Regions from separate parts of the Pseudothermotoga thermarum DSM 5069 genome, predicted to be linked through region 2. Evidence: predicted binding sites of a transcription regulator. Region 2 holds the regulator's gene; the other holds the start of a gene.
What was found. The regulator HrcA, encoded in region 2, represses chaperone genes, less so after heat shock. The targets are predictions, from matches to a motif close to ATTAGCACTCNNANNNTNNGAGTGCTAAT.
Positions count from the first base shown of each region.

Region 1 (3,840 bases), 220 kb from region 2:
AGACTAGATCTTTCAATGTTTTTATTTCAAGTTTTGCAAGTAGTTTCTCACGCTTTGGACCAACTTGCTTTGCGTACTTGATTGGTGTGTCTGGGTCTTTTGTTTCTTCAAAAACCGGGCAATTTATTAAAAACCAATTTCTATACTTTTCCACCATGCTTAAAAGGTTTTTTAAGCGCACTGCCGCTCTTTCTGGAGGAAGTGATGCAATTGGCTTGGCATAATCTATCATTTGGTTGAATCTTTCTTGTGCAACAGGTTCAAGTTCAAGCAGCGGATCGTGGATTAAGTTGAGTTTACTGCCGATAAAATTTTCAAGGTCTTTTACCGAAAGTTCTTTGTTTTGCACTTTCTTGATGACTGTCTCAAATTCTTCAAGGAATTCCTCCACCAGAAGAGGGCGCATAGTTGATCACTATCTCCTTTTGGGGAAATGAAAAACCGTTGGTCCGCATTCGAACAAGTTGGCCAACGTGGCTCAAGATTATCATTGATATGAGCAAAACCAACAAAGCGGCTATGACAAAGGATCCTTTTCTCACTCTAGATAACCTATGTAAGGCAAGTTTCGATATTTTTCTTCGTAATCCAAACCGTAACCAACCAAGAACACATCTCCCACGGTAAAACCAACAAAATCAATTGGAATTCCATGATCGTACTTCTTTTTCTCAACAAGTGCGGCTATTTTCAATTCCGCGGGCCTTTGCTTTTTTAAATAGTTCAAGATATACCTTAGCGTGTTTCCTGTGTCCACTATGTCCTCGACAACCAGGACATACTTGTTTTCCAGAGATTCCTCGACCCAGGACTTAACCCTTATTTTCCCTGTGGATTCTGTTCCAGCATAGCTGGACACATGAACGAAGGAATAATCCACGTTCATATTGATGTTTAAAACAAGCTCGCTGAAAAAGTGGATTGAGCCTTTTAAAACACAGATGGCGTAAATTGTATCAGTCTTGTCTTTGTAATAGTTTTCTATTTCTTTTGCCATTTGTTTGATCTTTTGTCTTACCGTTAATTCGTCGTACAAAACTTTTAGTTGCACCGAATGCCTCCTTTCACAGTTTAAGAACAAAAACTGCTTTTTGCTCGGATTTGATACTTTCATCGATCGTAAGTTCATTGCTCTCCAGGTACTTAACATTTTCGCACAGTTTTGTAAAATCTTCAACGCCTGCTATGTCAAATTTCAGATACTTTGTTTTGTAATGCATCGGAACGACAACATGTGGGTTTAGCAAATCCATGGTTTGCTTCGCTTCCTTTGGACCTATTGTAAAGGTCCCCCCAACCGGTATCAAAGCGATGTCCAATTGACCTATTTCTCTGATTTGCTCTTGGGTCGGAACGTGTCCCAGATCTCCAAAGTGTCCGATCCTTATTCCGTTGATTTCAAAGACAAAAATTATGTTTTGACCTCTTTTGCTTCCTTTTTCTGCATCGTGGAATGTTCTTATGCCTTTGATCTTGACATCCTTAAATTCGTATACACCAGGCTCCTTGATCAATTGAAAGTTTCCCTTGATCAAATGATGCGCGTTGTGGTCGAAATGTTGATGACTTTCAGTTATCAGATCTACAGCAATCGTTGGCACTTTATAACCAACGGAGCTGTCGAAAGGATCGGTCAGAATTTTGACATTACCAGTGTCAATGAGAAAACACGCATGACCAAACCACACGAGTTTCATAGCCATCCCCCCTTGTCTTGTACTCAAATTATACCAAGTGCTCGGCTGTTCTTTGCAAAAAATTATGTGTCAGTCAAATATTACGAGTGCTATACGATTTAGTTTATACAGAATTAACATACCAAAAATGTGCATAAATAAATGAAAGATTGAATTAGCAAAAATCACAAAAACCCCTTGACATGGTATATGGGGGTGCTTATAATCTATACCGGAAATCGACAAGGAGGTGATTTTATGAGCGAAAGAGAATTTGTTGTTGGTATCGATTTGGGTACAACCAACTCCGTTATAGCTTGGATGAAACCAGATGGAACAGTAGAAGTCATACCAAACGCCGAAGGTAGCAGATTAACACCATCGATAGTAGCTTTCACAAAAACCGGTGAAATACTCGTTGGCGAACCTGCCAAAAGACAGATGATCTTGAACGCTGAAAGAACAATTAAATCGATAAAAAGGAAAATGGGAACCGATTACAAGGTGGTAATCGATGGTAAAGCCTATACACCGCAAGAGATAAGCGCCTTGATTCTCAAAAAGATGAAAAAAGACGCAGAACAGTACCTTGGCGGAGTCATCAGAAAAGCCGTCATAACCTGTCCTGCTTACTTCAACGACGCGCAAAGACAGGCAACAAAGGAAGCTGGACAAATAGCTGGTTTTGAGGTTCTTAGGATCATCAACGAGCCGACAGCTGCTGCCCTAGCTTATGGTTTGGACAAAAAGAAAGAGCAAAAAGTTTTGGTTTATGACCTTGGTGGTGGAACATTCGACGTTTCGATACTTGAAATAGGAGATGGAGTCATACAAGTTATAGCGACAGCTGGTAACAACCACCTTGGTGGAGACGACTTTGACCAAAGGATCATCGACTGGATGGCTGAGGAGTTCAAGAAACAATATGGAATAGATCTCAGGCAAGACAAGCAGGCTCTGCAGAGAATGAGGGATGCAGCTGAAAAAGCCAAGATAGAACTTTCAACAAAACTTGAAACCGATATAAGCTTGCCATACATAACTGCAACTGCTTCTGGGCCACTTCACCTTGAAATGAGGCTCACCAGGGCATTGTACGAATCTTTGGTCAAAGACCTGTTCGAAGCGACAAGGGAACCAATAATGAGAGCTTTAAACGACGCAAAACTGTCGCCAAAAGACATAGACGAAATCATCCTGGTTGGTGGAATGACTCGTTCACCGTACGTTCACAAGCTCATTTACGAAATCTTTGGAAAAGAACCGAACAAAACGGTCAACCCAGACGAAGCAGTTGCGATAGGTGCGGCAATAGAAGCTGCGATAATCGCTGGTACATCAAAGCACAAAGACGTTGTTCTTGTCGACGTTACACCGCTTACGCTTGGTGTGGAAGTTAAAGGCGGTTTGATGGAACCAATAATACCGAGGAATACAACTATACCAGTCAGAAAAAGCAAGATCTTCACGACGGCTGAAGACTTCCAGACAGAGGTTGAAATCAGAGTCTACCAAGGTGAAAGAGCTATGGCAAAAGACAACATCTTCCTTGGAAGCTTTAGACTCGTTGGAATTCCACCGGCTCCAAGAGGAGTTCCACAGATTGAGGTTACCTTTGACATAGACAGCGATGGAATAGTTCACGTTTCGGCAAAAGACTTGGCATCTGGTAAAGAACAATCGATGGTCGTCACAGGTAGACACAAACTCAGCGAAGAAGAAATAAGACGCATGATGGAAGAAGCGAAGAAATACGAAGAACAGGATAGAAGAAAGAGAGAAGAAGTCGAACTCAAAAACAGAGCAGACGATCTTGCATACACTGTCAGCAAGCAGTTGAAAGAACATGGTGACAAGTTACCACAAGATCTCAAAGACAACCTTGAAAGACTGGTCAACGATCTAAGAGATGCCATCAACAAAGACGACATACCAAGGGTCAAACTGCTCTTCGACGAACTGCAACGTGAAAGCATAAAGATCGGTCAATATCTGTACGAAAGCGTTCGAAGAGAACAATCTGGTTCACAATAAAGACTCGATGAAAAACTTCTGAGAAAGGAGGGATGTGTATGTTGTTGGAAAGAAGAGAAGACTTCTTCAAACCACTCAGACAGCTTCAGAGGGAGATTGACAGATTGTTTGAAGACTTCTTCGCGCCTGT
Region 1 covers NC_015707.1:10,382-14,221, forward strand. The annotation lists gene recG (ATP-dependent DNA helicase RecG) at 1-406, opposite strand, end outside; gene hpt (hypoxanthine phosphoribosyltransferase) at 539-1,051, opposite strand; gene THETH_RS00065 (MBL fold metallo-hydrolase) at 1,065-1,697, opposite strand; gene dnaK (molecular chaperone DnaK) at 1,935-3,710, shown strand; gene THETH_RS00075 (Hsp20/alpha crystallin family protein) at 3,749-3,840, shown strand, end outside.
Region 1: dnaK (molecular chaperone DnaK) is a predicted target of HrcA. The motif match lies at 1,763-1,791, and genes of this name have one in related genera.

Region 2 (3,840 bases):
CTGCCAGTTCTTGGAGAATAAAATCCCAAACCTTTTAACCTGAAAACTGTGCCAGGCTGAGTCAAAGGCGGTATCTTTAACATCGTCGAATCGCCTGTTGGCAAATCGATTCTCACCGTTGTACCAAGAAGTGCTTGTACATAATCGATATCGATTTCGGTGAGAATATCGTCGTCTTGCCTTTTGAATCTTCTATCGGGTTTCACATGAACGGTTACATACAACGCACCGTATCCTCCTCCGTTGTATCCTGCGTTTCCTGCCCCATCTATTCTAATTCTTGTTCCGTCGCTGACACCTGGTGGAATATCCACAACGGTTCTATACCTTCTTTTAACACGACCTGTTCCACCGCAATAATGACATCTTTCTTTAACGACTTTTCCAGTTCCACCGCAAGTTGTACAGGTTGTGGTGCTTACAAAAATTCCAAAAACGCTTCTTCTTTCTTCCCTTATCACACCGGATCCTCGGCACCTTGGACAAGTTTGATATCCACTGCCAGGTTCAACACCTGTTCCATTGCAATGTTCACATTTTTCATATCTATCGTACTCAATTGGTACTTGCTTACCTGTTATGGCGTCTGCAAAGCTTATTTCAACGGTTACAGAGATATCTTCCCCAGGTCTTCTTCTTGCTTGTTGTCGTTCTTCCGCACCACGCTCTCCGAAAAAGATATCGAATATATCTCTTCCAAAGAAGCTTTCAAAGTCTTTGAAGATGTCTTCAAAGGTTGTTCCACCGGTTGGTTGTTCGTACGCCGGTTCCCCAATGTATCCAAAGCGATCGTACATGGCTCTTTTCTGTGGATCGCTCAAAACTTCGTAAGCTTCCTGTATTTCTTTGAATTTTTCTTCAGCTTCTTTTTTGTTTTCTGGATGTAGGTCGGGGTGCCATTCTTTTATTAACTTTCTATACGCTTTTTTAATTTCTTCTTGAGATGCATCTCTTGGAACACCAAGTATGGCGTAGTAATCTTTACTCTGCCTTGGCACGGTTGTCACCTCTTGGTTTAACGGCTACTTGAACTTTCAAAGGTTTTATGACCTTGTTTCTGTATTTGTAACCATTCTCAAGAACCTTAAGTACCGTGTACTCTTCGTACTGGTCTGTTTCAACTCTTTCAACGGCTTCGTGTTCGAATGGATCGAAAGTTGGTTTTGGTTCGATTTTGAAAAAGCCCTCGTCGTTCAGAATTTTCCACAGTTTTTTGTATACCATTTCAACGGCTTTTTTCAAAGAATCAAAGGAACTTGAAGTTTGTGAATTCTCTAAGATCCTTTCAAAGTCGTCCAAAGCTGGTATAAGTTTTGAAAGCAGATATTCGTTGGCATTTTTGAGTATCTGTTCTCTATCTCGAAGAGAATCTTTTTTGAAATTTTCATACTCAGCAGTAAGCTCTTTAAGAGCTTTTAGCAATTTTTCATTTTCTTTTTGAAGCTCTTCAAGTTTTGCTTTCAAATCTTCACTGGTTTGATTGCTCATTTCACTTATTTGTTGACCGTTGATATACTCTTTTTCGTTCATTGCTCTATTCCCTCCTTTCTGATGGCAAGCGTGAAGTATTCTGTCAACCTGCTTGTTATGTATCTTAAGGATGAAAAGATTTCTTCGTATTTTACCACTTTTGAAGTTATCACCATGATTTTTCCTATGCTTCTGTCCTCTTTTTTGTATTCATCTATGAACAGTGCGAAATTCTCAAGACCTTGTAAGCCATGTTCTGATCCGATCAAGATTTGAGGTAAATCTTGGGTTTGATCCATAACCTTTTTTAAAGCTAGATCTTCCGAGAAAAACTGTGAAAGTTTTCTTATCTCTTGGATGTTGAAATCTTCGCTGTTTATAAGAGTATCAAGGCCTACTTTGATCAAGGAATTTCTAAGATCTTCCGAAAGAGATTTAACCAGATTTTCTGCTATCTCTATCATTTCTTCGTTGATGTTTTCTTCAAATCTTCTCTGTGGCATTTGTTCCAACGCGTATCCTACAAGCAATTTGTTTAGAAGTTTTTCAAAGTTTGCCACATCTATTTTCTCAAATGTTCTGAAAGGAATGAATTTCATGAATCCAAGTTCTGTTGTCACAGTCATTATATAATAGTGCCTTGTAACGGGCACGACGAAAACGCGTATGATTTTCAATTTGTCAATTTTTGGTTTTTCTAGTACAACGGCTCCTTGCGTGATCTTTGAGAGTGCCCTTGCTGCTCCTTCCAATATTTTCTCCATGTCTCCAAAACTCATAGGGTATGTTGAATGAATCGATGCAGATGGCTGATAGTATTCCTTCATCAATTTCAAAGTTTCTTCAACGTAGAATTTAAAGCCTTTGTCCGTTGGAATTCTTCCAGCGGAAGTATGAGGCTGGCGTAGATAACCTAAATATTCCAGCCTTCGAAGATCGTTTCTAACCGTCGCACCACTACATTGAATATCCGAGGTTTCAAGGATTCTCTCGGAGCTAACAGGTTTTTTCGTCAATATGTATTCACGAACGGCGCAGAAAAGAACCTTTCTTTGCCTTTCGTTTATCCTTGAATCCCGTTTCATTTTTTATCACTCTCACACCTTGAGTGCTAATTTTAGCCTACCACGTTTTGGCCAACTTGTCAAGTTGGTGCTGTAATGTTAAAATTGCTTTGAGGTGATGAAAATGCTTGTGCGAAACATTGTTGCAGCAATCGAAGGAATGGTTGTGAATGCTTCGCTGGATGGGGCTTTGGACAAGGAAGTTCTTGGTTTAACGAATCATTCTGCACAGGTTAAGCCAGGGTATGTGTTCATATGTCGCAAGGGTAGCAAGTTTGATTCGCACGAGCTGGTTCCCGAGGTGGCAAAGAGAGATCCTGCCTTGATCGTTATGGAAAAAGTTGTTCCTTGCAAAGTCCCACACGTGATTGTTCCAGACAGTAGATTAGCCGAAGCTTTAATTGCAGCTGAATTTTACAACCATCCTTACAAAAAGCTTTTGACGATCGGCGTAACTGGAACAAACGGTAAGACAACCTGTGTCCACTTGTTTCATCACGTTCTCAAACAGTTGGGCTTAAAGGGTAGCATGTTGGGAACGGTGGTTTACGACATTTTAGGTGAAAAACCTTTTCATGCCGACAACACAACGCCTGATGCGATTGTCACACTGTCTGCAATGGCCAAAACTGTACAAAGAAATGGTCAATACTTTGCGATGGAAGTTTCATCTCATGCTCTTGCGATGAAAAGGGTTGAAAGCATAAGATTTGATATAGCTGGCTTGACAAATATAACAAGGGATCATTTGGATTATCATCAAAACTTTGAAGATTACGTCAAAACCAAACTCCACATTTTTGATTTGCTTAAGGATGAAGGAATAGCTGTTATAAGCGATGAGTATCAACATTTGTTGAGCAAAAAGGTTAGGAAAGTTGTCTACGGTATATCGACTAAAAGTGATTATAAAATTTTGGACATGGATGTGGAAAAACACAAGACGAAGTTCAGATTTTCAACTAAATTTGGGATTTTCGACTGCGAGATCAATCAACCAGGGGTTCACTTTGCTTACAATGCTTCACTTGTGATGGCTGCCTTGATGGAAATAGGGTACGATCCAAAAGCGGTTGTTGAGGCAGTTAAAACTTTCCCAGGTGTCGAGGGAAGGTTTCAATACGTTCCAGAGGCAAGTTTGCTTGGAATAGAAGTAGTCGTAGATTTTGCACACAGTCCTGATGCACTTGAGAAAACTTTGATAACCGCAAGAAAGCTTTCTTCTGGAAGAGTGATAACGGTTTTTGGTGCAGGTGGGCAAGCAGATAAGGGTAAAAGACCTTTAATGGCAGAAGTGGTGTGCAAG
Region 2 covers NC_015707.1:1,834,317-1,838,156, forward strand. The annotation lists gene dnaJ (molecular chaperone DnaJ) at 1-998, opposite strand, end outside; gene THETH_RS09115 (nucleotide exchange factor GrpE) at 982-1,488, opposite strand; gene hrcA (heat-inducible transcriptional repressor HrcA) at 1,527-2,555, opposite strand; gene THETH_RS09125 (UDP-N-acetylmuramoyl-L-alanyl-D-glutamate--2,6-diaminopimelate ligase) at 2,659-3,840, shown strand, end outside.